One region of the Clavibacter sp. B3I6 genome, then DNA from elsewhere that is predicted to be linked to it. Evidence: predicted binding sites of a transcription regulator. Region 1 holds the regulator's gene; the other holds the start of a gene.

Region 1 (15,424 bases):
GTCGACATCGACGCGCTCCTCGTCTCCCAGCCCGACACGGGTGAGCAGGCCCTCGAGATCGCGGACATGCTCGTGCGCTCGGGCTCCATCGACCTGGTCGTCATCGACTCGGTGGCGGCGCTCGTGCCGCGCGCCGAGATCGAGGGCGAGATGGGCGACTCGCACGTCGGCCTCCAGGCGCGCCTCATGTCGCAGGCGCTCCGCAAGCTCACGGGCGGTCTCAGCCAGACGCAGACCACCATGATCTTCATCAACCAGCTCCGCGAGAAGATCGGCGTGTTCTTCGGCAGCCCGGAGACCACCGCGGGTGGCAAGGCGCTCAAGTTCTACGCGTCCGTGCGCCTCGACATCCGTCGCATCGAGACCCTGAAGGACGGCACCGACGCGGTCGGGAACCGCACCCGCGTCAAGGTCGTCAAGAACAAGATGGCGCCGCCCTTCAAGCAGGCGGAGTTCGACATCCTCTACGGCACGGGCATCTCGCGCGAGGGCAGCCTCATCGACTTCGGCGTCGAGCACGAGATCGTCCGCAAGTCCGGCGCCTGGTACACGTACGACGGCGACCAGCTCGGGCAGGGCAAGGAGAACTCGCGCAAGCACCTCCTCAACAACCCGGAGATCGCGGCCGAGATCGAGCAGAAGATCAAGGTCAAGCTCGGCCTCGTGAAGGACCCGAACGCCGACGCGGCCGCGGCCGACGCGGCTCCGGCGCCCGTCGCCGCCGTGGCGCCGAAGGCGTCCGCCCGCAAGAGCGCCTGACCCGGCGCTCCACCGGCGGGGCGCGTCGAGCCGACGCGCCCCGCATTCCGCATGACACCGGCACGACGCTGCGACCCGCGCTCCGCGGGATCCGCCGTCGTCCACCCGAGGACGGAAGCACCATGGTCAGATTCCCCTCCGAGGACGAGCAGGGCACCGGCCCCGGCCCGGACGAGGTGGCGCCCGTCGCGTCGCTCGCCGACCGCCGCTCCCGCCGCGCCGCCGCTCGACCGTCCCTCGAGCCGGCGGCACCCGTCGAGGAGCCGCCCGCGCCGCGGGTCGAGCCCACGCATCCGTCACGGGGCCGCACGGTCACCGAGGTCGACGGCATCGTCACGATCGGCGCCGCGGTCGACGCCTCCGAGGCGGGTCGTGCGCTGGCCGCGCAGGAGCGCATCGCCGAGGCGCGCCGCGTCCTGGCGGAGGCCGAGGCGCAGGCGGCTCGAGGGGCGTCCGACTCCGGATCCGCTCCGTGGGCGGAGCTGTCTGCGGACGAGACCGGCCCCGAGCCCGACGAGACCCCCGCAGCCTGGCGCGCTGAGCAGGAGCGTGCGGAACGCGCACGCGCGAAGGCCGAGCAGGACGAGGCGTACCGGCAGGACATGCTCCGGCTCGAGGAGGACCGCGTCGAGGACGCGCGTCGTGAGGCGGAAGCCGAGGAGGAGCGCGCCGCCGAGCGCACGCCGGAGCGCCAGCGTCGGCGCGCCGACAACGTGCTGGCCAACCGCCTGCGCGGCCGGGGCCTCTCGCTCGCCGAGGCGCGCGAGGTGCTCGACGGCGCCGAGATCGACCCCGACATCGCCGAGGAGACGCTCGCGCGCTACGTGTCCCTGCAGTACATTGACGAGGCGGCGCTGGCGGAGCAGATCCTGCACACGCACCTCGACCGCAAGGGCCTCGGGCGGCGCTCGGTCGAGATGGAGATGCGACGCCGCAGGCTCGACCCCCTCGTCATCGAGGAGGCCATGGCCGAGCAGCCCGACGAGGAGCTCGCCCGCGCCACCGAGGTGGCGATGAAGCGCGTCGGGCAGCTCTCGTCCTACGACGACGAGACCGCCGAGCGCCGCCTCACGTCGTTCCTCATGCGTCGCGGGTACGGCGGCGGCGTCGTGCGCGATGCCGCGAAGGCGGCGTTGGCCACGCGTCGTGGATCGTCGCGCGTGCGCTTCCGCTGACCGGCCGGCGGGGAGCGCGGGGCACGCCCGCACGTAGGATCGAGTCATCATGAGCACCGTCGCCGAGCACGTCCGTGTCGCCGTCCCGCCCGCCGCCGACCGGCCGCGGACGTACGAGGTCCGCACGTACGGCTGTCAGATGAACGTCCACGACTCCGAGCGCCTCACCGGGTCTCTCGAGGCCGCCGGCTACGTCTCCGCGGAGGGCGCCGAGGCCGACATCGTCGTCATCAACACCTGCGCCGTGCGCGAGAACGCGGACAACAAGCTCTACGGCAACCTCGGCCACCTCGCCGGGGTGAAGCGCCGGCACGAGGGCATGCAGATCGCCGTCGGGGGCTGCCTGGCGCAGAAGGACCGGGCCACGGTCCTCGAGAAGGCGCCGTGGGTGGACGTCGTGTTCGGGACCCACAACATGGGCGCCCTCCCCACGCTGCTCGAGCGCGCGCGGCACAACGGCGAGGCGCAGCTCGAGATCCTCGAGAGCCTCGAGACGTTCCCGTCGACGCTCCCCACCAAGCGCGACGAGATCGCGAGCGGCTGGGTCTCCATCTCCGTCGGGTGCAACAACACGTGCACGTTCTGCATCGTGCCTGCGCTACGGGGGAAGGAGAAGGACCGCCGGCCCGGCGACATCCTCGCCGAGATCCAGGCCCTCGTGGACGACGGCGCGGTCGAGGTCACGCTGCTCGGCCAGAACGTGAACTCCTACGGCGTCGAGTTCGGCGACCGGCAGGCGTTCGGCAAGCTCCTGCGGGCCGCGGGCGCCATCGAGGGGCTCGAGCGGATCCGCTTCACCAGCCCGCACCCGGCGGCCTTCACGGACGACGTGATCGACGCGATGGCCGAGACGCCCGCCGTCATGCCGCAGCTGCACATGCCGCTGCAGTCGGGCTCCGACCGCATCCTCAAGGCCATGCGGCGGTCCTATCGTTCTGAGCGGTTCCTCGGGATCCTCGACCGGGTGCGCACGCGCATCCCGGACGCGGCCATCACCACCGACATCATCGTCGGCTTCCCCGGCGAGACCGAGGAGGACTTCCAGGAGACCCTGCGCGTGGTGGAGGCCGCGCGCTTCTCCTCCGCGTTCACGTTCCAGTACTCCATCCGCCCGGGCACCCCCGCCGCGACCATGGACGAGCAGGTCCCCGCGGACGTCGTGAAGGAGCGCTACGCCCGCCTCACCGCGCTGCAGGAGCGCATCAGCCACGAGGAGAACCAGCGCGTCGTCGGCCGCACGGTCGAGGTGCTCGTGAGCGCCCACGAGGGGCGGAAGGACGGCGACACCCGTCGCGTCACGGGCCGTGCCCAGGACGGCCGCCTCGTCCACCTCGACGTCCCCGCCGGCAGCGGCGAGCCGCGGCCCGGCGACGCCGTGCAGGTGGAGGTCACCCGTGCGGCGCCGTTCCACCTCATCGCGGACTCCGTCGACCAGGCGCCGCTGCGCATCCGGCGCACCCGGGCCGGCGACGCCTGGGAGCGCGCGCAGGCGGACTCGTGCGGCGTGCCCGCGCCCGCTCTCGGGACCACCACGGCCGGCGGCGCGCCCCGCGTGTCGCTCGGCCTGCCGTCGCTCCGGGTGCCGTCGCCCGCGGTCGACGGGGCCGCGCACCCGCGTCACCGCGCGTGACCCCGATCCTCGCGGTCGTCGGGGCCACCGGCACCGGCAAGTCCGCGCTGTCCCTCGACATCGCGGAGCGCCTGCGCGCCGAGGGGCGCGCCGCGGAGATCGTCAACGCGGACGCGATGCAGCTGTACCGCGGCATGGACGTCGGCACGGCGAAGCTCCCCGAGTCGGAGCGTCGCGGCATCCCGCACCACCTGCTCGACGTCCTCGAGGTCACGGCGGAGGCCACGGTCGCCGCGTACCAGGAGGAGGCGCGGGCGGCGGTCGGCGGCATCCTCGCGCGCGGCGCCGTCCCGATCCTCGTCGGCGGATCCGGGCTCTACATCTCGTCGGTCCTGTTCGAGTACGCGTTCGCGGGCACCGACCCGGAGATCCGGCAGCGCCTCGAGCGGGAGCTCGCGTCCACCGGTCCCGGCATGCTCCACCGGCGGCTGCGGGAGCTCGATCCCGCGGCCGCCGAGCGCATCGGCGCCCACAACGGACGGCGGCTGGTGCGGGCGCTCGAGGTGGTCGAGATCACGGGCCCCCAGCCGGCGCGGGAGTCCGCCGAGCCGCGCGCCTGGCATCCCGCGCGGATCCTCTCGCTCACGCTGCGGCGCGAGGAGCTCGTGCCCCGGCTCGACACCCGCGTCGCCGGCATGTGGGCCGACGGCCTCGTGGACGAGGTGCGGGGGCTGCTGCCCGCGGGGCTCGCCGACGGCGTCACGGCGTCGCGCGCCATCGGGTACGCGCAGGCCGCGCGTCAGATCGCGGGGGAGCTGACCGAGGAGGAGGCGATCGAGGAGACGCGCGCCCTCACGCGTCGGTACGCGCGCCGGCAGGTGTCGTGGTTCGGCCGCTACGCCGACGCCGTGCGGCTCGACGCGCGCGACGACCGGCTACTCGAGCACGCCCTCGACGCCCTCCCGGCGGCGCGCCCGTAGGCTGGCGGGATGGCAGACCTGCAGTTCACCAAGGGCCAGGGCACGGGCAACGACTTCGTGCTGTTCGCGGATCCCGCGGGCGAGATCGACCTGACCGACACCCAGGTGCAGGCGCTCTGCGACCGCCACTTCGGCATCGGCGCCGACGGCACGATCCGCGCGGTGCTCTCCAGCCGCATCCCCGAGGGCCGGGCGGCGCTCGACGAGGATCCCGACGCGGAGTGGTTCATGGACTACCGCAACGTCGACGGCAGCCCCGCGGAGATGTGCGGCAACGGCATCCGCGTCTTCACGCTCTTCCTCATCGAGAACGGGCTCATCGAGCTGCCGCCGGGGCGCACCGTCCCGATCGGCACGCGTGCCGGCGTGCGGGACGTCCAGCGGAGCGGATCCGGCTTCCAGGTCGACCTCGGCCGCTGGTCCCTGGCGGGCGGCGAGCCGCTCGTGCGCGCGAAGGACCTCCAGGTCGCGCGGCCGGGCCTCGGCATCGACGTCGGCAACCCGCACGTGGTCGTCGCGCTGTCGAGCGAGGACGAGCTCGCCGAGGCCGACCTCGCGTTCGTGCCGCAGCTGGACCCCGAGCCCGCGGACGGCGCCAACGTGGAGCTCGTCGTGCCGGCCGACCCGCTGGTCGTCGACGGGATCGGCCACATCGCCATGCGCGTCCACGAGCGGGGGAGCGGCGAGACGCTGAGCTGCGGTACGGGGGCCGCGGCCGCCGCCCTCGCCATCCGGCACTGGGCCGGTGCCGCGGCACCCCACCAGTGGCGGGTCCAGCTGCCGGGCGGCGTGCTCGGCGTGCGGATGTTCCCCACGGAGGACGGCGAGCACGTGGGGCTCTCGGGTCCGGCGGAGCTCGTCTTCGACGGGGTCGTGGCGCTGGCCTGATCGCTCGCGCGGTCTGGACGACCCGCAGGACGGCGTCGAGGCGGTTGCGGGAGGCGCGGGACCGGTGCCGGCGGGGAAGCCCAGCCGGAGGATCCGCCCTAGGAGTCGGCGCCGCGGTGGACCCGGAGCACCCGGAAGCCCTTGTCGGACGCGGCGCGCGTCGTCTCGAGGCCCGCCGGCAGCGCGTCGGCGAGCCAGCGCTGCAGCGAGTCGGATCCGAGGTGGCGCTGCACGACGAGCCACGCGTCGGCGTCGGGCGCGAGCCGCGGCACCCAGTCGAGCAGGATCGCGTGCAGCGCCTCCTTGCCCACGCGGATGGGCGGGTTCGACCAGACGGTCGCGAAGCGGAGGTCCGCGGGAACATCCTCGGGCAGCACGGCGTTGACGTTATCGAGACCGAGGGACCGGGCATTCGCCCGCGTCAGCTCGAGAGCACGCTCGTTCACGTCGACCGCCCACACGGTGGCCGACGGCGACCGCATCGCCAGATCGAGCGCCACCGGACCCCAGCCGCAGCCCACGTCCAGCAGATGACCCTCACGAGGAGGCGTCGGGACGTGGCGCAGCAGGACCAGGGTCCCCTGGTCGACGTGCTCGGGGCTGAAGACGCCGCCCGCGGTCTCGACGTCCACCGTCCGTCCCCCCAGCTCGACCGCGATCGTGCGGGTGCGCAGGGGACCGGCCGGCGACGAGGAGAAGTAATGCGCGTCGGCCATACCGGGACGATACCGGACGCCGAGGCTACGATGGGAGCACATGATCACGCACGACGAGCACGACCACGAGTCCACGGACACGACGACGACGTCCACCGAGAGCAGCATCGGGGATGACGTCGTCGCGCGCGTCCTCGCCCGGGCGGAGAACCGGTCCGCCGGCTACGCCCTCTTCCGCGGATCGGGCGCGCAGGCGCTGTCCGCGAACCCCGACACCGAGCAGGGGTCCGACGGCGACCAGAGCGAGCGGGCCGACCGCCAGGCGCTGCGCCGCGTCGCCGGGCTCTCAACCGAGCTCGAGGACGTCACCGAGGTCGAGTACCGGCAGCTGCGCCTCGAGAACGTCGTCCTCATCGGCGTCTACTCGCAGGGGTCGGTCGACGACGCCGAGAACAGCATGCGCGAGCTCGCGGCCCTGGCCGAGACGGCGGGCGCCGTGGTGCTCGACGGCCTCCTCCAGCGCCGTCCCACCCCGGACCCCAGCACCTACTTCGGCAGCGGCAAGGCGGAGGAGCTGCGTGCCCTCGTGGCGGCGGTCGGCGCGGACACCGTCATCGCCGACACCGAGCTCGCGCCCAGCCAGCGGCGCGCCCTCGAGGACGTGGTGAAGGTCAAGGTCATCGACCGCACGGCCGTGATCCTCGACATCTTCAGCCAGCACGCCAAGAGCCGCGAGGGCAAGGCCCAGGTCGAGCTCGCACAGCTGCAGTACCTCCTGCCGCGCCTCCGCGGATGGGGCGACTCGATGTCGCGCCAGGCCGGAGGCCAGGTCGGCGGCGCGGGTGCCGGCATGGGATCCCGCGGACCCGGTGAGACGAAGATCGAGCTCGACCGCCGCCGCATCAACACGCGCATGGCCAAGCTCCGGAAGCAGATCGCCGGGATGAAGCCGGCCCGCGACACCAAGCGCGCCAATCGCGACCGGAACGCCGTGCCGTCGGTGGCGATCGTGGGGTACACGAACGCCCGCCGGCAAGTCGTCGCTGCTCAACCGCGTGACGAAGGCGGGCGTGCTCGTCGAGAACGCCCTGTTCGCGACGCTGGACGCCACGGTCCGCAAGACCGAGACGGACGAGGGGCAGCTGTACACGCTCGCCGACACCGTCGGGTTCGTCCGGAACCTGCCGCACCAGCTGGTGGAGGCGTTCCGCTCGACCCTCGAGGAGCTCGCCGACGCGGACGTGCTCGTGCACGTCGTCGACGCCTCCCACCCGGATCCCGCCGCCCAGCTCGCGACGGTGCACGAGGTCATCGCCGAGGTGGACGCCTCGTCCATCCCGGAGATCGTCGTGTTCAACAAGAGCGATCTGGCGTCGGACGACGACCGCGTCGTGCTGCGCGGGCTCGTCCCGCAGGGCGTCTTCGTCTCGGCCCGCACGGGCGAGGGCGTCGACGAGCTGCGTCGCCGCATCGCCGAGCTGCTCCCGCAGCCGACCATCGAGGTCGACCTGCTGGTGCCGTTCGAGCACGGCGAGATCGTGGCGATGCTGCACGAGGGCGCCAAGGTCCTCGAGACCTCGTACGTGGAGGAGGGCACGCGCGTCCGGGCCCTCGTCACGGCCGAGCAGCAGGCGCAGGTCCAGGACTACGCGGTGGCGTCCGCGGTCTGATCCGCGTCGCCCGCACGCACGAGAGCGGCCGCTCCCCTCGGGGACCGGCCGCTCTCGTGCGTCGTGGCGAGGGTCAGACGGAGCGCATGACCGCCACGACCTTGCCGACGACCTCCGCGAAGTCGCCGAGGATCGGCTCGAACGCGCTGTTGCGCGGCAGCAGCCACGTGTGCCCGTCGCGCTGGCGGAACACCTTGACGGTGGCCTCGTCGTCGAGCATGGCGGCGACGATGTCGCCGTTCTCCGCCGTCTTCTGCTGGCGGACGACGACCCAGTCGCCGTCGCAGATGGCCGCGTCGATCATCGAGTCGCCGACGACGCGCAGCATGAAGAGGTCGCCCTTGCCGACCAGCTGGCGGGGGAGGGGGAAGACCTCCTCGACCATCTGCTCGGCCGTGATGGGGATGCCGGCGGCGATGCGGCCGACCATCGGGACCATCGCCGCGTCGCCCACGGGCGTCGACGGCTCGCCGGTCTCCGCGGCGCCGCTGCCGGGCAGGTCGATCAGCACCTCGAGGGCGCGCGGGCGGTTCGGGTCCCGGCGGAGGTAGCCCGAGAGCTCGAGCTGGTTGAGCTGGTGCGTGACGCTCGAGAGCGACGCCAGGCCGACGGCGTCGCCGATCTCGCGCATGCTCGGCGGGTAGCCCTGGCCGGCGATGGCGCGCTGGATGAACTCCAGGATCGAGATCTGCTTGTCGCTGAGGCTCTTGCGGCGCCTCGTCGCGCCGCCTCCCGCTGCTCGCTCGTCCGCCATGCCACGGCCCGCCTCTCGTCGCCGACGCCCTCCGCGGCTCGTCGACCCGGCGGGCCGACCCCTCGCGAGGGCGATGTCGGTGGTACCCGGTCCAATGGACTCTAGGCACTCGAAACTGTATCCAGCCGAGGCACCCCGGGCAAACACCTGTTCGAGCGTGTCGCGCGTCGGAGGCGCGAATCGAGGCGAAGTGGGCTTGCGGAGGGCTGGTTTCGAATGTATGTTCGGAACACAGCTTCGCACCCGGCTCTCCCGGCCGAGAGCCGGGTGCGAGCTGCCCGACCCGCATCGCATGCCGTACCGCACTGCACCGCCGGGCGCGTCGCCTCGACGCCCCACCGTCTCGCACGAGAGGTCACCATGAACACCGCAGCAGCAACCCCCATCGTCTCCGCCGCCGCCGACTCCGCCGTCCCCGTCACGGAGGCAGCCGTCGCGCCCCGCACGCGCCTGCGCATCACGCGCCGCGGTCGCATCGTCCTCACCGCGCTCGTCGCGGCCCCGCTCGCGCTCGGCGCCGGGCTCGTCGCCCTCAACGGCGGTGCGGCCGTCGCCTCGAAGGACGCATCGGGCGCCGCGTTCGAGTACGTCACCGTGTCGAGCGGCCAGTCCCTGTGGGACCTCGCCGAGGAGATCGCGCCCAGCGCCGACCCGCGCGACGTCATCGCGTCGGTCGTCGACCTCAACCGCCTCCCCACGTCGGACGTCGCGGCGGGCCAGCAGCTCGCCGTGCCCGCGGAGTACGCGCACTGAGCACTCCCGCGCCGCGTCCCGCAGTCGCGGGTCGTCGGCGCGGACGGGCCGGCCTCGCTCCCGGTGGCGGCCGGGAGCGAGGTCGGGCGGTCGGAACCGATCGGTAGCATGGAGGGCATGAGCACCCTCGCGCGCACCGCGCACGTCACGCGGCAGACCAGCGAGTCCAGCATCGAGCTGCAGCTCGACCTCGACGGCACGGGCGTCTCCGAGATCAACACGTCGGTCCCGTTCTACGACCACATGCTCACCGCGTTCGCGAAGCACTCGCTCACCGACCTGAAGGTCACCGCCACGGGTGACACGCACATCGACGTGCACCACACCGTGGAGGACGTCGGCATCGTCCTCGGCCAGGCCATCCGCCAGGCGCTCGGAGACAAGTCGGGCATCGCCCGCTTCGGCGACGCGCTCGTCCCGCTCGACGAGGCGCTCGTGCAGGCGGTCGTCGACATCTCGGGCCGCCCCTTCCTCGTCCACTCGGGCGAGCCCGCGGGCTTCGAGATGCACCTCATCGGCGGGCACTTCACCGGATCCATGGTCCGTCACGTCTTCGAGGCCATCACGTTCCACGCGGGCCTCACCGTGCACGTCACGGTGCTCGGCGGGCGCGATCCCCACCACATCGCGGAGGCGGAGTTCAAGTCCTTCGCCCGCGCGTTCCGGCAGGCGAAGGAGCTCGACCCCCGCGTCTCCGGCATCCCCTCCACCAAGGGCGCGCTGTGACGCGCCCGTCCGTCGTCGTCCTCGACTACGGCAGCGGCAACGTCCACTCGGCCGTCAAGGCCCTCGAGCTGGCCGGCGCGGACGTCGAGCTGACGGGCGACCCGAAGCGGGCGCACGAGGCCGACGGCCTCCTGGTCCCCGGGGTGGGCGCGTTCTCGGCCGTCATGACCGCGCTCCGCGCCGCCGGCGGCGACCGCGTGGTCGACCGACGACTCGCGGGCGGGCGTCCGGTGCTCGGCATCTGCGTCGGCATGCAGGTCATGTTCGACCGGGGCGTCGAGCGCGGCGTCGACGTGGCCGGGCTGGGGGAGTGGCCCGGCACGGTGGGGCGCCTCGAGTCCGACGTGCTCCCGCACATGGGCTGGAACACGGTCGACGTCCCCGAGGGCTCCGCGCTGTTCGCGGGGCTCGAGGAGGAGCGGTTCTACTTCGTCCACTCGTACGCCGCGCGCACGTGGGGCATCGACCCGCTCCCGCCGCTGCCGGCGCCGCGCGTCACCTGGGCCACGCACGGCGAGCGGTTCGTCGCCGCCGTGGAGAACGGCCCGCTCACCGCCACGCAGTTCCACCCCGAGAAGTCGGGGGAGGCCGGGATCCGGCTCCTCGCGAACTGGCTCGGCACCCTCCGCGCCGCCTGACCCGGCCCGCACCGCGCCCCCGCCGTCCCCGACGGCCCCGCCCGTCCCGTCCGACCGATCGAAGGCCCTCCCATGAGCGAGTTCACCAGCACGCCCCGTCTGACCCTCCTGCCCGCCGTCGACGTCGCGGGCGGCCAGGCCGTCCGCCTCACGCAGGGCGCGGCCGGCACCGAGACGGGCTACGGCGACCCCGTCGACGCCGCGCGCGACTGGGCCGAGCAGGGCGCCGAGTGGCTGCACCTGGTCGACCTCGACGCGGCGTTCGGCCGCGGGGACAACCTCTCCGTCATCTCGCGGGTGATCCGCGCCATCGACGGCGTCCAGATCGAGCTGTCCGGCGGGATCCGCGACGACCGCTCCCTCGACGTGGCCCTGGAGAGCGGCGCGACCCGCATCAACCTGGGCACGGCGGCGCTTGAGAACCCCGAGTGGGCGGCGAGCGTCATCGCGCAGCACGGCGAGGCCGTCGCGGTCGGGCTCGACGTGCGCGGCCGCACGCTCTCCGCCCGCGGCTGGACGCAGGACGGCGGCGACATCTGGGAGGTGCTGGAGCGCCTCGAGGAGGCCGGCTGCGCGCGCTACGTCGTGACCGACGTCACCAAGGACGGCACCCTCCAGGGCCCGAACCTGCAGCTGCTCCGGGACGTGCTCGAGCGCACCGAGCGCCCCGTCGTCGCCTCCGGCGGCGTGTCGAGCCTCGACGACATCCAGGCGCTGCGCGAGCTCGTGCCGCTCGGACTCGAGGGCGCCATCGTCGGCAAGGCCCTCTACGCCGGCGCGTTCACGCTCGCCCAGGCGCTCGACGTCGCCGGGGAGTGATGACGGGCTCCACGCCGCACGCCGACTCGGCCGGGACCCCCTGGGCCGGTCGTTCCTTCGAGCCCACCGCCTTCCCCGGGGACGACGGGTCCGCGCCGCCTGCCCTGGCCGACGCGCTGGCGCGGCACGGCCGCGGCGAGGCCGGCCAGGCGGACGTCGTCGACGCCCTGCGGGAGGCGCGCCTGCTCATCCCGCTGGTGGCCCGCCTCGGCGAGGAGGGCGTGAACGACGCCGGCCTCAGGGTCGACAAGAGCGCGGAGCTCTCCATCATCACGGTCGCGGGACCCGACGGGCGAACGGTGATGCCGGTATTCACGTCGGTCGCCGCCATGGGCCGCTGGAACCCCGCCGCGCGTCCCGTGCCCGCCGACGCCGTGCGCGTCGCGCTGGCCGCGGCGAGCGAGGAGACCGACCTCGTCGTGCTGGACCCGATGTCGGAGACGGAGTTCGTGCTGCGGCGCCCGGCCGTGTGGGCCGTGGCGCGGTCGCTGCCGTGGACGCCGAGCCCGGAGGACCCCGAGGTCGCCGCCGCGCTCCAGGCGAGCGTCGTCGAGGAGCCCGCGGTCGTCGCGCTGGGCACGTCGGCGGGCGATCCCCGGGCGCGCCTCGCGGGCCCGGAGCTGATGATCGCGCTCGAGCTCGTCGACGGCCTCGACCGCACCGCGCTGGACGCGCTGCTCGCGCGCCTGCAGGGGGAGTGGTCGCGGAGCGCCGTGCTCGCCGAGCGGGTCGACAGCATGGGCCTGCGCATCGTCTCGGCCCGCTGAGGGGAGGACGCCGTTCACCGGTGCCGCGTTCGCCCCACCGGCGACCCGCGCGGGCCGGATGCCTAGGAGACGGGGCCGGTGTACTTCTCGCCCGGTCCCTTGCCGACCGCGTCCGGGTACGGGGACGCCTCGCGGAAGGCGAGCTGCAGGGAGCGCAGGCCGTCGCGGAGGCTCCGCGCGTGCTGGTCGCCGAGCTCGGGCGAGGCCGCGGTGACGAGGCCCGCGAGCGAGATGATGAGCTTCCGCGCCTCGGCGAGGTCCGTCTGCGTGGCGGGATCGTCGGCGAGCCCGCACTTCACGGCGGCCGCGCTCATGAGGTGGACGGCCGTGGTCGTGATGACCTCCACGGCGGAGACGTCGGCGATGTCCCGCGCGTACTGGTCGGCGACGAAGTCCGCGGTGTCGTCGTCGGCGACGCCCGGGGCGGTCGTCGTCGTCCCGGCATCGGCGCCGGCCGGCTCCTCGAAGCGGTGGACGTGCGCGTCGGCGGCGTCCGCGTGGTCGGGGCGGGGCGAGTCGGTCATGTCTGTCCTCGGGCTCGGGGCGGTGGCGGTCTGCGGCCGGCGGCGGGACCCGGGCGATGGCCCGCCCTTCCGGGACGAGGTCGGCGTCTGCTATGCTGATCGACGGCTCCGGGGCTGTCACAGTCCCGGTTCGAAAGAGGATTGATCTCCCACCCGCGCTTGACCGCCTCCATAGGTTACCGGGTCGATTTCGCTCCCCCGTCCGAGCGGCTCCCCAGAGGGCGTCGTGCACGACGGGAGCCCCGCGTCAGCGGGCATGGGCGTGTTGCCGAGTACGACGCACGCGTCGGACCCTGGTGAAGAACCCTCCTCGTCTCGAATCCGAGCGGCTCACGCAGCCGCCGGGCCACCCGAAGACACGAATAGGAGCAGTCCATCAGCGATCCCCGTACCAACGATCGAATCCGAGTTCCCGAGGTTCGCCTCGTTGGCCCAGCAGGCGAGCAGGTCGGCGTCGTATCCATCGACGTCGCACTCCGGCTCGCGCAGGAAGCCGACCTCGACCTCGTCGAGGTCGCGCCCAATTCCAAGCCCCCCGTGGCGAAGATCATGGACTACGGCAAGTTCAAGTACGAGGCCGCGCAGAAGGCCAAGGAAGCGCGTCGCAACCAGGCGAACACCATCCTCAAGGAGGTGCGCTTCCGCCTGAAGATCGACAAGCACGACTACGAGACCAAGCGCAAGCGCGCCGAGGGCTTCCTGCAGGACGGCGACAAGGTCAAGGCGATGATCCTGTTCCGCGGTCGCGAGCAGTCGCGTCCGGACCAGGGCGTGCGCCTGCTCAAGATGTTCGCGGAGGACGTCGCCGAGTTCGGCAGCGTCGAGTCCACCCCCACGATCGACGGCCGCAACATGGTCATGGTCATCGGACCGCACAAGAACAAGTCCGAGGCCAAGGCCGAGGCCAACGCGAAGCGCGACGCCACCAAGGCGAGCGCACGAGAAGCGAGAGAAGAGAACAATGCCTAAGCAGAAGACCCACTCGGGTGCCAAGAAGCGATTCAAGGTCACCGGCAGCGGCAAGATCATGAAGCAGCAGGCCGGCATGCGCCACAACCTCGAGGTCAAGTCCTCCAAGCGCAAGGCGCGACTCAACCAGGACCAGCCCCTGGCCAAGGCCGACATGAAGGTCGCCAAGAAGCTCCTCGGCCGCTAGGCCCCTCGTCGTCCGCGACACCTGAACTCGAATAGGAATCACTGAAATGGCAAGAGTCAAGAGGGCCGTCAACGCCCACAAGAAGCGTCGGGTCATCCTCGAGCGCGCCGCCGGTTACCGCGGCCAGCGCTCGCGCCTGTACCGCAAGGCCAAGGAGCAGGTCACCCACTCCCTCGTCTACGCGTACCGCGACCGCCGCGCCAAGAAGGGCGAGTTCCGCCGCCTCTGGATCCAGCGCATCAACGCGGCCGCGCGTCTCAACGGCCTCACGTACAACCGCCTCATCCAGGGCCTCGCCCTCGCCGGCGTCCAGGTCGACCGTCGCATCCTCGCGGACCTCGCCGTCCACGAGCCCGCGACCTTCGCCTCGCTCGTCCAGACGGCCAAGGCCGCCCTGCCCGCGAACACCTCGGCCCCCAAGGTCGCGGCGAACGCGTAGCGCCCCCGCACCACCGCCGACGGCGCGTCCCCGACAGGGGGCGCGCCGTTAGTGTTGGGGCCATGCTCGACAACCCCCGCTCCCCGCGTGTCCGTGGCGTCGCCAAGCTCGCGAAACGGGATGCGCGCGCCGACACCGGCCTCTTCCTCCTCGAGGGGCCGCAGGCCGTCTCCGAGGCGCTCGCGTTCCGTCCGGACCTCGTCCAGGAGCTCTTCGCGACGCCCACCGCCCTCGACCGCTACCCGGACCTCGCGCGCGCGGTCCGCGAGTCGGCCGTCGAGGTGGAGTTCGTCACGGAGGACGTGATCGCGGCCATGGCCGACACCGTCACCCCGCAGGGCGTCGTCGGGGTCTGCCGCCAGTTCCCCACGTCGCTCAAGCAGATCCTCGGCGACGAGCCGCGCCTCATCGCGATCCTCGAGGAGGTGCGCGACCCGGGCAACGCCGGCACCATCATCCGCGCGGCCGACGCCGCCGGGGCGGACGCCGTCGTGCTCACCGGCCGCTCGGTCGACCTCTACAACCCGAAGGTCGTGCGCGCCACGACGGGGTCCCTCTTCCACCTGCCGGTCGCGATCATGCCGGAGCTCGACGCCGTGCTCCAGCGGGTCCGCGAGGCCGGCCTCCAGGTGCTCGCCGCCGACGTGAAGGGCGACGACCTCCTCGCCGAGCGCACCTCGGGCGGGCTCGCCGCGCCCACCGCGTGGCTGTTCGGCAACGAGGCGCGCGGCCTCCAGGACGACCACCTCGCGCTCGCCGACCGCGCCGTCGTCGTGCCCATCTACGGGCAGGCCGAGTCCATGAACCTCGCCACCGCCGCGTCGGTGTGCCTGTACGAGTCCGCGTTCGCGCAGCGCGCCTGACCGCGGATCCGCCGACGCCTGACGGGCGGGCGGCGTCCGCCGTCCCCGGACACCGGCTCTGATCGGCGCAAACGCGCGTCCCGCGTCACGAGTGGGTGACGATGCCGCGAGGAAACGCGGACGAAACACCGTCATCGATATGGTGTTCGCATGGAGCAGAGCCCCACGGCGGACACCGCCTCGCCCGCCGCGGTCGCGGTCGGCGAGCCCCTGGTCGTCGTATCCCACGTCAACAAGCACTTCGGGGACCTGCACGTCCTCAAGGACATCTCGACCACGGTGAACCG
Region 2 (15,424 bases), 2.6 Mb from region 1:
TTCGACCCGCACATCCCCGGCGGCAGCTCGCTCGACGGCGCGACGGACGAGCGCGTCGCGGCCTCCGGCCACTTCCGGATCATGGGCGACGAGGACGTGCTGCGCCGCGTCGAGGCCGCCATCGACCGCGCCGGGTCCGCGGCGGCGCCGCCCGCCTGATCCGCGCGCGACCGCGCGAGGACCGGCCCGCGCCGCGGCGCATACTGGGCACATGACCGAACCCGCCCCCGTCCGCGCGGCCGGCGGGGCGGCCGGGACGGCGGGCGGCGCCGACGGCGGACGCGGCCGCACGGTCCTCGTCGTCGCGATCCTCGCCTCCTTCGTCGCGTTCCTCGACGGCACGGTGGTGAACGTCGCGCTGCCCGCCATCGGGCAGGACCTGGGCGGCGGCCTCGTCGTCCAGCAGTGGGTCGTGGACGCGTACCTCATCACGCTCGGCGCGCTGATCCTCCTGGCCGGCTCGCTCTCCGACGCCTTCGGCCGTGTGCGGGTGCTCCGCTGGGGGCTCGTCGGCTTCGGCGTCACGTCGCTCGCGTGCGCGGTGGCCCCGACCGCGAGCGTCCTCATCGCCGCGCGCGCGGCCCAGGGCGCGGCGGGCGCGCTCCTCGTGCCGAGCTCGCTGGCGCTCATCGCGCAGGCCTTCCGCGGTCCCGCGCAGGCGAAGGCCATCGGATCCTGGACGGCGTGGACCGGCACGGCCATGCTCGTCGGCCCCGTCCTCGGCGGCGTGCTCGTGGACGCGCTCGACTGGCGGCTCGTGTTCGGGATCAACGTGCTGCCCATCGCCGTGACGCTCGTCCTCCTCGCCCGGCTGCCGCACGACGCGCCGGCGGCGGCGGGGACGCGCGTCGACGTGCCGGGCGCGGTGCTCGGCGCCCTCGGGATCGGCGGCCCCGTCTTCGCGCTCATCGAGCAGTCGCGCCTGGGCGGCGGCCACCCGCTCGTGCTGGGCAGCCTCGTGGTGGGCGTCGCGTGCCTCGTGCTGTTCGTCCTGCGCGAGCGGCGCACCGCGCATCCGATGCTGCCGCTGTCGCTCTTCCGCGAGCGGGACTTCCTCGTCGGCAACATCGCGACCGTCGGCATCTACGGCGCGCTCTCGCTCGGCGGCTTCGTCATCGCGGTGTTCCTGCAGGAGACGGGCGGGCTCTCAGCGACAGCCGCGGGCTTCGCGCTCGTGCCGACGACCGTGATCATGCTGCTGCTGTCGACGCGCTTCGGGGCGCTGGCCGGGCGGATCGGGCCGCGGCTGCTGATGGGCGCGGGCCCGATCGTCGCGGGCGTCGGCTACCTGCTCATGCTGCGCGTGGCCGAGCCGGTGGACTACGGGGGCCAGCTCCTGCCCGGCATCCTCGTCTTCGGGCTGGGGCTGTCGATGACGGTGGCGCCGCTGACCTCGACGATCCTCGAGGCCGTGCCGTCCGCGCAGGCGGGCATCGCCTCGGCCGTGAACAACGCGGTGTCGCGCGTCGCGGGGCTCGTCGCGATCGCCGCGATCGGACTGGTCGCGGGGCCCGACCTCGACGTGGCGGCCTTCCACCGGGTGGTGCTCGTGACGGCGGCGCTCCTCGTCGCGGGCGGGCTGGTGTCGCTCGTCGGGATCCGCTCGCGTCGTCCGGCGGCAGCGTCGGCGTCGGCGTCCGCGTCCTCGTCCGGGGACGCCGGCTAGAGGGCCAGCAGCACCTTGCCCACGTGCTGCGACGACGCCACGTGCGCATGCGCCGCGGCGGCCTCCGCGAGCGGGATGATCCGGTCGACGACGGGCCGCACGGATCCGTCGGCCACGGCGGGCCACACGTCCCGCCGGACGGCGTCGACGATGCGCGCCTTGTCGTCGGCGTCGCGCGCCCGGAGCGTCGTGCCCCAGATCCGCCCGCGGCGCGCCATGAGCTGGCCGATGGCGATGCTCGTCGGGGCGCCGCTCTGCGCGCCGATGACCATGATCCGGCCGTCGCGCGCGAGGGCCCGGATGTCGCGGTCGATGTAGTCGCCCGCGATGGCGTCGAGGACCACGTCGGCGCCGTGCCCGCCGGTGGCCTCGAGGAGCGCGGCCACGAAGTCCTGCTGCCGGTAGTCGATGAGGATGTCCGCGCCGAGCGCGCGGCACGCCTCGAGCTTGGCCGGGCTGCCGGCGGTCACGGCCACGCGGGCGCCGAGGCGCATCGCCAGCTGGATCGCCATGGTGCCGATGCCGCTCGACCCGCCGTGCACGAGCAGCGTCTCGCCCGACCGGAGCCCCGCGTCGAGCACGACGTTCGACCACACGGTGGCGACGACCTCGGGCAGCCCCGCCGCCTCGACGAGGTCGAGCCCGTCGGGCACGGGCAGGACATGGCGCTCGTCGACCGCGACGAGCTCGGCGTAGCCGCCGCCCGCGAGCAGGGCGCACACGCGGTCGCCGACGCCCCAGCGGGTCGCGCCCGGGCCGACCGCCGCGATCATCCCCGACACCTCGAGGCCGAGGTGCGTCGGGGCGCCCGCGGGCGGCGGGTACGCGCCCTCGCGCTGGCTGAGGTCGGCGGTTGACGCCCGCCGCGGCCACGCGGATCAGGACCTCGCCGGGCCCGGCCACCGGATCCGGCAGCTCGGAGAGGGAGAGGACGTCGGGGCCGCCGGGGGAGTCGAAGGTGATGGCACGCATCCCGCCACGGTACGCCCGCGCCCGGGGCGGACGGACGCGCGGCGGGCGCGCGACGGACGCGCGGCGGACGCCGTCAGGAATACATGAACTCGCAACGAAATGTGGGAATGGATGTCGGATCCATGCGCTTGCATATCCCTGAGGCCGTCGGCCTCCACCCTCGACCCCGTACGAAAGGCACGCACATGAGCGACACCACGACCGTCCCCGGATACATCGCCGGCACCTGGACCATCGACAAGACCCACAGCTCCGTCGGCTTCAGCATCCGCCACATCATGATCAGCAAGGTCAAGGGCACGTTCAAGGACTTCGACGCCGAGATCGTCACGGGCGCCACCCCCGAGCAGAGCTCCGTGAAGGCCCACGCGACCATCGTCTCCATCGACACCAACGAGCCGAACCGCGACCAGCACCTCCGCACCAACGACTTCTTCGACGCCGAGAACCACCCCACCATCGACTTCGTCTCCACCGCCGTGCGCGTGGAGAAGGACGGCGACGCGAAGATCGACGGCGAGTTCACGATGCGCGGCGTCACCAAGCCCGTCACGTTCGACGTCGAGTTCGGCGGCTTCGGCCAGGACCCGTACGGCCAGACCAAGTTCGGCGCGACGGCGACCACGGTCGTGAACCGCGAGGACTTCGGCCTCACCTACAACGCGGCCCTCGAGACCGGCGGCGTGCTGCTGGGCGACAAGGTCACCATCACGCTCGACATCCAGGCGGTCCTCGCGACCCCCGCGGCCTAGCGCCCCCGGTCGGGCCCCGTCCCGTCCGCATCCGCCCGCGCGGATCCGACGCCCCCGTTCCCTCCTGGGACCGGGGGCGTCGTCGTGCCGGGGCGCGGTCCGTCAGGGGAGGCGGCCGAGAGCCCGGAGCGTCTCCGCGGGGCGCTCGACGTGCGCGAAGTGGCCGGCGTCCGGGATCACGGCGGAGCGGAGGCCCGTCACCGTGCGCGCCAGCAGCCCCAGGTCGGCCGGCGAGACGAACACGTCGTCGTCGCCGCGCACCGCCACCACCGGGCACGCGATCCGCGACCAGAGCCCGTCCGCGTCGTAGCCGCGCGTGACCTCCGCCGCGAGCGAGAACGCCCGCGGCCGGGCCTCCGCGGCGATGGCGTCGACGACGGAGCGCCGGACGCGCCCGCCGTGGGCGAAGAGCGGCCGGGCGACGGCGCGCATGAGGCCGAGGCGCCCGGTGCCGCGGATGAGCGCCGTGCCCGCGCCTCCCAGGCGGCGCAGGGTGCGCATGACGCCGAGCATCATCGTGAAGCCGGGGATGACGCGGAACGCGCGGATCGGATGCGCGACGCTCCGGATGACCGAGTAGGTGGTGGGGGAGACGAGCTCGACGGAGACGGCCCGCGCCGGCTCCCGGGCCGCGAGGTGCAGGGCGATGAAGCCGCCCATCGAGTGGCCCACGAGGCGCCAGCGCGCGTAGCCGAGGCCGTCGACCACGCGCGCGACCGCGTCGGCGATGGCGTCGACCGTCGCGTCGACGTCGTCCGCGTCGAGCGCGGAGCCGCCCCAGCCCGGCAGGTCGATCGCGACGACGTCCGCGAACGGGAGACCCGCCTCGCGCGCCGTGCGGATGAGCGGCGTCCAGGTGGTCCACGATCCGGCGGCTCCGTGCAGGAGGACCGTCGCGGTGTCCGACGAGCGCGCGGGCACGTGGTGGTGCCGCACCGTGCCGAGCGGCGTCGGCGTCGTGCCGCGCACCAGGCCGGAGGCGCGCGGGTCGGGGTCGAGCTCGAGCGGGCTGTAGCCCGGGAGCGGACGCGTCACTCGGCCCCGCCGATGATCTCCGAGCGGATGCGGCGGATGTCCTCCAGCAGCGAGCCGATGAGGATCCAGTGCTCCTCGCTCGGCTCCAGCACGACGAGCGGGGCCGTGAGCGCGGGCTCCTCGTCGATCGCGTCGCCGTCGGCGCGGCCGCCGCCCGGGAGCGCGTGCTCCGCCAGCAGCCGCACGTCGTGGGCGGCACGCGTGAGCTCGGTCGCGATGCCGCGCACGACGGGCTCCTCCGCGAGCGACGGGTCGTAGCGGTCGTGCACCGCGCGCGTCATGCCGACGACGCGGTTGACCAGCACGGTGAGCGTCGCAAGGAGCTCCCGGTCGGCCTCGAGGAGCGCGCGGTGCCGACGGCGGCGGGGGTTGAGGGTGAGGCTCTCGAGGCCCCGGTCGACCTCGGCGACGGCCTTCGTGTGCAGCGGTCGGAGCTCCCGCGCCCGGGTGAGCATGCGGGCGAGCTCCGCGCGGTCCACGGGCTCCGAGAGCGCGCCGGCGAGCCGGTCGAGCGCGGCGGCGCACTCGCCCGCGAGGCCGATCACGGCGCGGCGGCTCGCCTGGTGCAGCACGGGCGGCGCGATCGCGACGTTGACGGCGACGCCGATGGCCGCGCCGAGGATCGTCTCGACGATGCGGTCGAGCGCGTACACGGGCGAGAGCTGCCCGATGGCGAGCACGAGCATCGCGCTGATGGGGATCTGCGTGCTCGACCCGGGCGTCAGGCGGAACACCCAGCCCACCAGCACGGCCACGACGACGGCGGTGAGCACCACCCAGCTGGAGCCGCCGAACGCGAGGCCGAGCGCGAGCGCGAGCAGCACGCCCGTGATCACGCCGAGGCTGCGCTCCACCGCCTTGCCGAAGGTCTGGTTGATGCTCGGCTGCACCACGAGGAGCGCGGCGATGGTCGCGAAGATGGGCAGCTGGGCCGGCAGCAGCGCGATGCAGGCGAACCAGGCGAGGACCGCGGCGACGGAGGTCTTGACCACCTGGACGAACGGGATCCGGGTGGTGGTGCGGACGGTCGTGGTGATGCGCACGTGCGGCCTCCGGCGGCGGTCTCGGGTCCTCCCATCATCCTGCCCGCGGCGGGCCTCAGGCGACCGCGTCCTCGGCGTCGACCCCGCCGCCGGCCTCCGCGCCCTGCCGCCGGGCGGCCAGCCACCTGGCCCACATCTCCTTGAGGTCCCACGCGTCCTCCGCCTGGATGGAGACGCCGCGCTCGCCCGTGCGCCGGGTGCGCCCGCGGATGACGAGCAGCCGCGTGCCGAACAGCATGGGCCCCGCCTTCTGCTGCGCCTCGTCGAAGAAGGTGGAGTCGGAGCAACCCGTGCCGTCGTCGAGGCTGATGAACACGACGCGCTTGCCGCTGCGCATGGGCGGGGTCTGCGTGGCGATGCGGATCCCCGCGACCACCACCTCCGAGCCGCTGCGCACCTCGAGGAGCTGGCTCGCGGGGATCACGCCGAGCTCGTCGAGCATGGGCCGGTAGCTCTCGAGCACGTGCTCGGTGACCTCCATCTGCAGGATGTCGAGCTCGGCGCTCACCCGCTCGCGGCCGTCGGGGTCGGGCGAGCCGCGCGGGATGAGGTCGCGGTCGTCGACGAACAGCGGCAGCTGCCCGGCCGGATCCGCGGGCCGCGCCGCGCGCGCCGTGAGCCGCCGGACGAACGCCATGACGTCGCCGCGGGAGGCGGGCCCGCGGGCCGCGAGGTCGTCGGCCGAGGTGGCCAGCGAGTCGAGCGCCCCCACGGCCGCGAGCCGCTCCAGCAGCGCGCGCGACGGCTGCGCCTTCGCGTAGAAGTCGGTGATGGAGTCGAACGGCTGGCCGGCCTCGATGCGCTCGAGCTCCGCCTCGCTCATGCCGTGCACGTCCTGCAGCGACAGCCGGATCCCCAGCTCGCCGATCCGCGTGCGCCCGGTCGTCGCGTCGCCCTCCACGCGCTCCACCCGGTAGGCGCCCGTGGACCGGTTGACGTCGAGCGGCAGCACGGGCACGCCCATGCGCCGGGCCTCGGTGAGCAGCAGGCGCTTGGGGTACATGCCGGGGTCGTGCGTGAGGATCCCCGCGAGGAACTCCGCCGGGTAGTGCGTCTTCAGCCACGCGCTCTGCCAGGTGGGCAGCGCGAAGGCCGCGCCGTGCGCCTTGCAGAAGCCGAACGAGCCGAAGCCCTTCAGCGCCTTCCAGATGCGCTCGACGTCCTGGTCCGTGAAGGGGCGCTCGCCCGTGCGCCCGTCCACGTGGGCGGACGTGCGCTCCCGGAACGCGGCCTCGACCACGGTGTCCTGCCGCTCCATGTTGCGGCGCAGCTCGTCGGCCTCGGCGAGCGACACCTGCATGCAGTCGGCGAAGATCCGGATGACCTGCTCGTGGTAGATGACCACGCCGAAGGTGGGCGCGAGGAACGGCGCGAACCGGCGGTGCAGGTAGTCGGGCCGGGTGATGCCGTGCTTCGTGTCGAGGAACGGCGCGACCATGTTGCCCTTCATGGGGCCCGGCCGGAACAGCGAGATGTCGGCGATGAGGTCCTCGTACACGTCGGGCTGCATCTTGCCGATGAGCTCGCGCTGCCCGGGCGACTCGATCTGGAACATGCCGAGCGTGTGCGTCGTGCGGATGGCGGCGAAGGTCTCCTCGTCGTCGTGCGGGATCTCGTCGAGCTCGATGCGCCCGTCGCGGTGCACGTAGCGCGCGTCCACCGGGATGCCGCCCGCCACGGCCGAGCGCGGGCCGTGGATGCGGTGGATCTCGTCCAGCGCGTACGCCATGGTGCTCTGCATCCGCACGCCGAGGATGTCGAGCTTCAGGAGCCCCATGTCGTCGATGTCGTCCTTGTCGAACTGGCTCATGGGCAGTCCCATGCCGCTCGGCTGCACGGGGCTCGTGCTGAGGAGGTCGGAGTCGCCGAGGATCACGCCGCACGGGTGCATGGAGATGTGCCGGGGGAGCCGGTCGAGCCGCTCGGTGAGGTCGACGAGCAGGTCGATGCTCGGGTCGTCGCGCACGAGGTCGGCGATGGGCTTGAGCTCCGGCTTCGTCTCGAGGACGGCGCGGAACTCCCGCGCGTTGAAGCGCCAGATGTTCTTGGCGATGAAGTCGATCTGCTGCTCGTCGAGGTCGAGCGCGAGCCCCGCGTCGCGCGCGGCGCCGCGGGCCCGGTAGGTGTTCTGCATCGACAGCAGCGTGACCCGGTTGCTGCCGTACTTCTCGAACACCCGGTGGTACACCTCGTGCCGGCGGGCGGACTCCACGTCGATGTCGATGTCGGGCAGGGTCGAGCGCACCTTGCCGAGGAAGCGCTCGAAGAGGAGGTCGTGCTCGAGCGGATCGACGTTGGAGATGCGCAGGAGGTAGTTGACGAGGCTGCCGGCGCCGGATCCGCGCGCCTGGTTGCGCACCCCCATGTCGCGCATGAGGGAGCACACGTCGGCCACGGTGAGGAAGTAGGTGGCGAAGCCGAAGCCCGTGATGGTCTGCAGCTCCGTGCGCATGCGGGCGAGCACGCGCTGCCGCATCGACTCGTCGACGTGCCCGAAGCGCTCGGTGACGCCCGCCTCGGCCTTCCGCCAGAGGGCCTCGTCCGGGTCGCCCGTGACGCCGATGACCGACTTCTCCGGCAGCTTCGGCTTCCGCCAGGCGAGGTCGGCGTCCGGATCCAGCCGGCAGCGGTCCGCAAGCTCCTCGGTGGCGCGCAGCAGCGCCTCGCCCGCGCGCCGGTCGAGGGAGGACGCGCCCGCGATCTCCCGCGCGATGTCCTGCATGACCGCCGGCGGCTTGAGCCACGCCTGGCCGTTGGGCTGCAGCCGGAACGAGCCGAGCGGCCGCAGCGTGCCCGCGGCGTCGAGCACGTCGCCCGTGAGCGCGTCGTCCGGCTCCAGGTAGCGCACCGCGTTGGTGAGCACCGCGGGGACGCGGTGGGCCTCGGCGAGCTCGAGCATGCGGGCGGCGTGCCGGAGGCTCGCCGACTCGCCGGGCTCCGTGTAGTGGCAGACGACCTCGACGACGATCGCGCCGGGCAGGAGCCTGGCCCACTCGGCCAGGTGGCGGGAGGCGAGCGCGTGGTCGCCCGCGGCGACGGCGCGGCCCACGTCGGAGTCGGGCCCGAGCATGACCGTGCCGACCGGCCCGTCCTCGCCGAGGAGGAACGCGGGCGGCCGGGTGCGCGCGATGCCGGCCTGGGCGCTCCGGGCGGTGCTCCGCGCCGTGCCCCGCCCGTGGCTCGCGCTGATGAGCCGGCTGAGCGCCGCCCAGCCCTGGCCGTGCGTGCCGCCGTGCGCGAGCACCGAGATCCTGCCCGGGTGCTCGCCCGTGAGGCCGAGCTCCGCGCCCACGACGGGGGAGACGCCCGCGGCGATCGAGCGGCGGATGTGGCGGACCGCGCCGTACAGGCCGTCGCGGTCGGTGATCGCCGCGGCCGACGCGCCCTCGGACGCGACCCGGTCGACCAGCGCCTCGGGCGCCGTGGTGCCGAAGTGGGCGGAGAAGGCGGACGCGACGTGCAGGTGGGTGAAGCTCACGCGCGCCTCCCGACGGATCCGCCGCGCCCTCCCGGACGCGGTGTTCGAACGGATGTTCGACTCGCCCAGTGTAGGTCGGCTGCCGCGCGGTCGCGACCCGTAGTCTCGGAGGATGACCAGCGAACCCTTCACCCTCGTCATCCTCGGCGCCAGCGGCGACCTCACGGAACGCCTCCTCCTGCCGGGTCTCGGCAGCCTCGTGGCGAGCGATCGGGGGCGGCGCATCCAGCTCATCGGCACGGGCCGGAGCGAGCGCGGGGCCGACGAGTGGAAGAGGACGGTCAAGGCCGCGTTCGACTCCGTCGACGCGAAGGGGCGGCGCGCGGCGGGCATCGTCTCGTCCACCCAGTACATCCAGGCCGACCCCACGGACGTGGACGACCTGAAGCGCATCCTCGACGCGTGCGAGGGCGCGCCGGCGCTCTACTTCGCGCTGCCGCCGGCCATCTCCATAGAGGTGTGCGAGCAGCTGGGGAAGCTCGACCTGCCGGAGGGCACCACGCTCGCGCTCGAGAAGCCGTTCGGCTCGAACAGCCGCACGGCCGCCCAGCTCAACCGCCAGCTGCTGAAGCTCGTGCCGGAGGAGCGCATCCACCGCACCGACCACTTCCTCGGCCTGTCCACCGTGCTCAACCTCGTGTCGCTGCGCTTCGCCAACCGCTTCTTCGAGTCGGTGTGGAGCGCGCGGGACATCGAGAAGGTGGAAATCCTCTACGACGAGCAGCTCGCGCTCGAGGGCCGCGCCGGCTACTACGACAAGTCGGGCGCGCTGGTCGACATGATCCAGAGCCACCTGCTGCAGGTGCTCGCCGTCTTCGCGATGGAGCCGCCCGCGAGCATCGACCCGGACGACCTGCGCTCGAACATCGCGTCGGTCCTCCGCGCCACCGAGGTCTGGGACAACGACCCGGTGGCCCACAGCCGCCGCGCCCGGTACACGGCGGGCTCCGTCGGGGGCACGCGCATCCTCGCCTACGCGAAGGAGGAGGGCGTGGATCCGGCCAACCAGACCGAGACGCTCGCCGAGGTCACCTTCGGCGTCGCGAACGCGCGCTGGGCGGGCGTCCCGTTCCGCCTGCGCTCGGGCAAGGCGCTCAAGGAGGCGTCCAAGCGCATCGTCGTCACGTTCAAGCCGGTCGCGCACCTGCCGCGCGGCCTCCACGGGTCCGCCCGCCCCGACCGGCTCGTCATCGACCTGAAGCCCGACGGCATCACGCTCGAGGTCACCATGGACGGCACGGGCGAGCCCTTCACGCTCACCCAGTCCACGTTCCGCGCCGACTTCGCCCCGCCCGAGCTCACCCCGTACGGCGAGGTGCTCGACGGCATCCTCGCGGGCGACCCGCGCCTGTCGGTCCGCGGCGACGTGGCCGAGCGGTGCTGGCGCATCGTCGCGCCCGTCATGCGCGCCTGGAAGGGCGACCGCGTGCCGATGGCCGAGTACCGCGCCGGATCCGCCGGGCCCACCGCCTGGCGCTGACGCCCGCCGCACGGCCCTGACGCCCGTCGCATGACGGCTCGCTGGGCGTCGTCGCCGGCGAGCGGCGCCGGCGCGGCCCGGTCCTAGCGTGAGGGCATGCCCGTGACCCTCGCCGACATCCCCGTGCCCGCCGCCTCACCCGGCGCGTCACCCGGTCTGCACGGCGTGCTGGCGGTGCCCGACGGCGAGGGCCCCTGGCCCGCGGTCGTGGTGGTGCACGAGGCGTTCGGCGTCACCGACGTGATGCGCCGCCAGGCGGAGCGCCTCGCCGAGGCCGGCTTCCTCGCGCTCCTGCCCGACCTCTTCTCCGCGGGCGGGGCGCGCCGCTGCCTCGGCGCGACGTTCCGGGCGCTCGTGGCGGGGGAGGGCCGCGCGTTCGCGGACGTCGAGTCGGCCCGCCGCCTGCTCGTGGGCCGCGCCGACTGCACGGGCCGCGTGGGCGTCATCGGCTTCTGCCTGGGCGGCGGCTTCGCCCTCGCGGCGGCCTCCCGCGGGTTCGACGTCTCGAGCGTCAACTACGGGGTGCTCCCCGAGGACCTCGACGGGGTGCTGGAGGGCGCGTGCCCGATCGTCGCGAGCTACGGCGGCCGGGACCGTCCGCTGGCGGGATCCGCCGCCCGGCTCGAGGCCGCCCTCACGGTGCACGGCATCGAGCACGACGTGCGCGAGCATCCGGACGCCGGGCACTCATTCCTCAACGACACCCCGACGGGACCCCGGATCCTCCGCCCGCTCCTGCGCTCCTCCGGCATGGGCCCGGAGCCCGCGTCCGCCGCGGACGCCTGGCAGCGGATCGACGCGTTCCTCCACGCGCACCTGACGGACGCGGCGCCTCCCGCGCCCTAGCGCATCCGGCCGCGCGCCGGGCGGACCCTCCACCGCCCTCGGCTACCCTGTGGAGGATGCGGGCGGCCACGCCCGAGCCTCCCCGCCCGGCGACGAGAGATCCACCATGCAGCACGCCCCCCAGAGGACCCGCGCGGACCGTGCCCACGTCCGCGGCATCGCCCGCCACGGCCGTCTCCGCGCGCCGAGCGCGGGCCGCACCGTCATGAAGGGCATCGCCGGCGTGGTCGCGGTCGCGCTCGCGAGCACGCTCTCGGTCGCGGGCATCGCGTTCTGGGACCTCTCCCGCACCGTCGCGAGCAACACCGTCGACATCTCCAGCGGCCAGGCCCTCCCGCCGTCGCTGGGCGGGATCGACGGCGGGGCGAACATCCTCATCGTCGGCAGCGACAGCCGCGCCGGCCAGGGCGACGGGTACGGCGCCGCGGAGGACGTGGGCACAGCGACGCTCAACGACGTGACGATGCTGCTGCACATCAGCGAGGACAGCACCCGCGCGACGGTCGTCTCGTTCCCCCGCGACATGCTCGTCCCCATCCCCGCGTGCACGGGCCCCGACGGCACGGAGTACGCGGCGAGCACCCGCGCCCAGCTCAACGAGTCGCTGTCCCGCGGCGGCTTCGACTGCACCGTGCGCATGGTCGAGGGCCTCACCGGGCTCGACATCCCGTACGGCGGCGTCGTGCAGTTCAACGGCGTGGTCGAGATGTCCAACGCGGTCGGCGGCGTCGAGGTCTGCGTGGCCAACGGCATCTACGACCCGAAGACCGACCTGTCGCTGGATCCGGGTCTGCACACCCTGCAGGGCAAGGACGCCGTGCAGTTCCTCCGCACGCGCTACGGCGTGGGCGACGGCAGCGACATCTCCCGCATCGGGAACCAGCAGGTCTTCCTCAGCGCGCTCGTGCGCACCATCAAGAGCGCGGACACGCTGACCAACCCGGCCAAGCTCTACGGCATCGCGCGCGCCGTGGTCGACAACATGCAGCTGTCCACCTCGCTCGCCGACCTCGACACCCTCGTGTCGGTGGCCCTCACCTTCCGGGACATCCCGCTCGACGACGTGGTCTTCCTGCAGTACCCGGGCGAGGTGCTGGCGAACGGGCGGGTGCAGCCGGACGAGGTCGCCGCCGCGCAGCTCGTCGGCCTGCTCGCCTCCGACGCGGACTTCTCGCTCGGCCAGCCGGCCGCGACCGACGAGTCCGGCAGCGTCCCGGCCGACGGCGCGACGACGTCGCCCGCGACCCCGGCGCCCGTGGCCCCCGCCGACGGGTCCACGCCCGCGCCGACCCCCACGCCGACGTCCGAGGTGCTCGACGCGAGCATCACCGGGCAGACCGCGGCGCAGAGCACCTGCTCCAACGGCCAGGGCCGCTGACGCGCGGCGGGATCGAGCGGGCCGCGCCTAGCGGTCGGCGGGCGCCTCGACGACCCGCGGGTCGGGGAATACCGTCTCGACGGCGGGCGTCGCGGATCCGCGGGCGCGCATCCAGACGAAGAAGCCCGCGAGGGTGAAGGCGCCGTAGAAGACGTACATGAAGGCGGACGCGTAGTAGCCGGCGCCCACGAGCAGCGGCACGCCGACGAGGTCGACGGCGACCCAGATCAGCCAGAACTCCACCCACCCCTTCGCCATGCCGTAGGTGGCGAGGAGCGAGCCGACGAAGATCCAGGCGTCGGCCCACACGGGCTCGTAGGAGCCGAGGGCGCGGAAGACCGGGGTGAGGATCGCGGTGCCGCCGACGAGCGCGACCACGAGGAGGACGCGCTGGCGGCCGGACGCCCACTGCGGGACGACGGGGGCGCCGCCGTGGCGGGCCTGGTTCCAGCGGTGCCAGCCGTAGATCGACACGGCGATGAACATCACCTGGCGCCCGGCCTGGCCGAGGAGGTTCACGGGGTTCGGCGTGCCGAAGACCGCGCCGAGGAAGACGGTGAAGAGCAGCACGTTGCCGACGATGCCGACGGGCCACGCCCAGACCTTCCGGCGCATGCCGCCGAGCGCGCTGGCGAGGCCGAAGAGGTTGCCGACGATCTCGCGCCAGAGCACGACCTGGTCGCCGATGCGGAGCTGCGCGTCGAACAGCCACTCGAGTGCCGCCATGCCGGGATCCCTCCGTGCGCGCACGATCCGGGTGATCGCGAGCGGGGCGCCGTGCGCGGCGCCGATGTGGTGAAGGCCCGGAGCCCGTCCGCTATTCCCCGCGGCACCGCGCCGCGTCACGCCGCGTCACGCGAAGAGGCGGGTGTCGAGCTCCTCGTCCGACGCCGTGACGAGCGACCACCGGCCGCGCGCGTCGACGCTCAGGTCGAACGACCCGTCGACCCGGCGGGCGCCCGTGGTGAGCGGCACCGCCTCCACGCGCCACATGCTGAGCTCCAGGAGGTGGGCGCTCGCGCCGCGGGGCGCGCGGCCCGTGCGCTGCCACCAGTCGACCCGGGCGATCCACCGCTCGGGCGAGCTGACGACCCCGTAGACCACGCCCCGCCAGGTGAACCGGAGCGGCGACCCGTCTCCCGAGAGCTCGACCTCCACGTCCTCGTCGATCCGCATCATGCCGCTCCTCCCGTCGTCGCGCCGGCCGCGCCTCGTCGTTCGAACGGGTGTTCGAACCTCTTCCTCGAGTGTAGGAACGGGCGCCGACATCCACGAGGGGAGCGGGCGGATCCGCCTCACCCTCCACCGGAGCCTGAGGGTCGCGTCCGCATCGCGCGCATCGGGCATGGATCGGAGGTCCGCCGCGTTGGCTCCAGGGTCCCGAGGGCGGCAGACGCCCCCTCGTCATCGACACCCGAGGAGGGTCCACATGACCGACACCACCACCCGCCCCGCCGAGGCTTCCGGCACCTTCACCATCGGCGGCAACCTGCCCGTCGTCCGGCTCGGCTACGGCACCATGCAGCTGACCGGCGACGGCGTCTGGGGCGCCCCCGAGGATCCGGCCGCGGCCGTCCGCGTCATCCGCCGCGCCGCCGAGCTCGGCGTCACGTTCTTCGACACCGCCGACTCCTACGGCCCGTTCGTGGCCGAGGAGCTCCTCAAGGAGGCGCTCCACCCGTACGCCGACGAGGTCGTCGTCGCCACCAAGGGCGGGCTCACGCGCCCCGGCCCCGGCGACTGGCAGCCCGTCGGCCGCCCCGAGTACCTGCGCCAGCAGGCCGAGCTGAGCCTCCGCCACCTCGGCCTCGAGCGCATCGACCTCTACCAGCTGCACCGCATCGACCCCGCCGTCCCGCTCGCCGACCAGATCGGCGTGCTCAAGGACCTGCAGTCCGAGGGCAAGATCCGCCACATCGGCCTGTCCGAGGTCCAGGTCGACGACGTGAAGGCGGCACGGGAGATCGCCGAGATCGTCTCCGTGCAGAACCTCTTCAACCTCGCCAAGCGCGACGCCGAGCCGCTGCTCGAGTACGCCGAGGCCGAGGGCCTCGCGTTCATCCCGTGGTTCCCGCTCGCGACCGGCGAGCTCGCGAAGGACGGCGGCCCGCTCGACGCCCTCGCGAAGCAGCACGACGCGACCCCCTCGCAGCTCGCGCTCGCGTGGCTCCTCCGCCGCTCGCCCGTCATGCTGCCGATCCCCGGCACCAAGTCGGTCGGGCACGTCGAGGACAACATCGCCGCGGCGGGCATCGAGCTCACCGACGACGAGTTCCAGGCGCTCACCGACGCCGTCTGATCCTTCCCGCACGCACGAGGGCCCCGCAGGAGATCTCCTGCGGGGCCCTCGTGCGTCCGGAGGCGTCCTACGTGCCGATGCGGGTGCCGGAGTCGTCCGCGAGCCCGAGGTCGTCGAGCTGCGCGAGCAGGCTGGCACCGTCGGGCGCGTAGACCCACGGGATCGAGCTGTCGAGCGCGCGCTTCTCGGCCTTCGCCCGGCCGCCCGCGAGCACGGCCTCGCCGGCCGACAGCTGGCGGATGAGCACGACCTCGACGTTGTCGGGGTGCTCGTCGGCGAACTCGCCGTAGAGCAGCTCGTCGTGCTGGCCGTCGTCGCCCGCGAGGATCCACTTGACCTGGGGGAACTCCTCCGCGAGCCGCTGCAGGTTCAGCCGCTTGTGCTCCATGCCGCTGCGGAACCACCGGTCGACGGTGGGGCCCCAGTCGGTGAGGAGGATCGGTCCCGGCGGGTACAGGTTCCGCGACAGGAACCG

The links. The regulator LexA, encoded in region 1, represses DNA repair genes until DNA is damaged. The targets are predictions, from matches to a motif close to TCGAACANNTGTTCGA.
Region 2: a site for LexA is predicted at 8,991-9,006, ahead of QFZ62_RS02740 (DNA polymerase III subunit alpha). Genes of this name have one in related genera too.

Annotation. Positions count from the first base shown of each region.
Region 1 covers NZ_JAUSYL010000001.1:3,183,942-3,199,365, forward strand. Annotated here, with positions in the region: gene recA (recombinase RecA) at 1-759, shown strand, start outside; gene QFZ62_RS15365 (RecX family transcriptional regulator) at 882-1,934, shown strand; gene miaB (tRNA (N6-isopentenyl adenosine(37)-C2)-methylthiotransferase MiaB) at 1,984-3,564, shown strand; gene miaA (tRNA (adenosine(37)-N6)-dimethylallyltransferase MiaA) at 3,561-4,484, shown strand; gene dapF (diaminopimelate epimerase) at 4,494-5,372, shown strand; gene QFZ62_RS15385 (class I SAM-dependent methyltransferase) at 5,471-6,088, opposite strand; partial or broken gene hflX (GTPase HflX) at 6,129-7,698, shown strand; gene lexA (transcriptional repressor LexA) at 7,772-8,452, opposite strand; gene QFZ62_RS15400 (hypothetical protein) at 8,813-9,205, shown strand; gene hisB (imidazoleglycerol-phosphate dehydratase HisB) at 9,323-9,931, shown strand; gene hisH (imidazole glycerol phosphate synthase subunit HisH) at 9,928-10,569, shown strand; gene priA (bifunctional 1-(5-phosphoribosyl)-5-((5-phosphoribosylamino)methylideneamino)imidazole-4-carboxamide isomerase/phosphoribosylanthranilate isomerase PriA) at 10,642-11,388, shown strand; gene QFZ62_RS15420 (SseB family protein) at 11,388-12,155, shown strand; gene QFZ62_RS15425 (DUF1844 domain-containing protein) at 12,218-12,679, opposite strand; gene infC (translation initiation factor IF-3) at 13,055-13,648, shown strand; gene rpmI (50S ribosomal protein L35) at 13,641-13,835, shown strand; gene rplT (50S ribosomal protein L20) at 13,882-14,274, shown strand; gene QFZ62_RS15445 (RNA methyltransferase) at 14,337-15,137, shown strand; gene QFZ62_RS15450 (amino acid ABC transporter ATP-binding protein) at 15,288-15,424, shown strand, end outside.
Region 2 covers NZ_JAUSYL010000001.1:580,454-595,877, reverse strand. Annotated here, with positions in the region: gene QFZ62_RS02770 (triacylglycerol lipase) at 1-159, shown strand, start outside; gene QFZ62_RS02765 (MFS transporter) at 212-1,666, shown strand; partial or broken gene QFZ62_RS02760 (NAD(P)H-quinone oxidoreductase) at 1,663-2,638, opposite strand; gene QFZ62_RS02755 (YceI family protein) at 2,824-3,390, shown strand; gene QFZ62_RS02750 (alpha/beta fold hydrolase) at 3,493-4,425, opposite strand; gene QFZ62_RS02745 (aromatic acid exporter family protein) at 4,422-5,468, opposite strand; gene QFZ62_RS02740 (DNA polymerase III subunit alpha) at 5,524-8,946, opposite strand; gene QFZ62_RS02735 (glucose-6-phosphate dehydrogenase) at 9,059-10,426, shown strand; gene QFZ62_RS02730 (dienelactone hydrolase family protein) at 10,523-11,272, shown strand; gene QFZ62_RS02725 (LCP family protein) at 11,379-12,650, shown strand; gene pnuC (nicotinamide riboside transporter PnuC) at 12,678-13,376, opposite strand; gene QFZ62_RS02715 (DUF6504 family protein) at 13,503-13,829, opposite strand; gene QFZ62_RS02710 (aldo/keto reductase) at 14,080-14,949, shown strand; gene QFZ62_RS02705 (App1 family protein) at 15,017-15,424, opposite strand, start outside.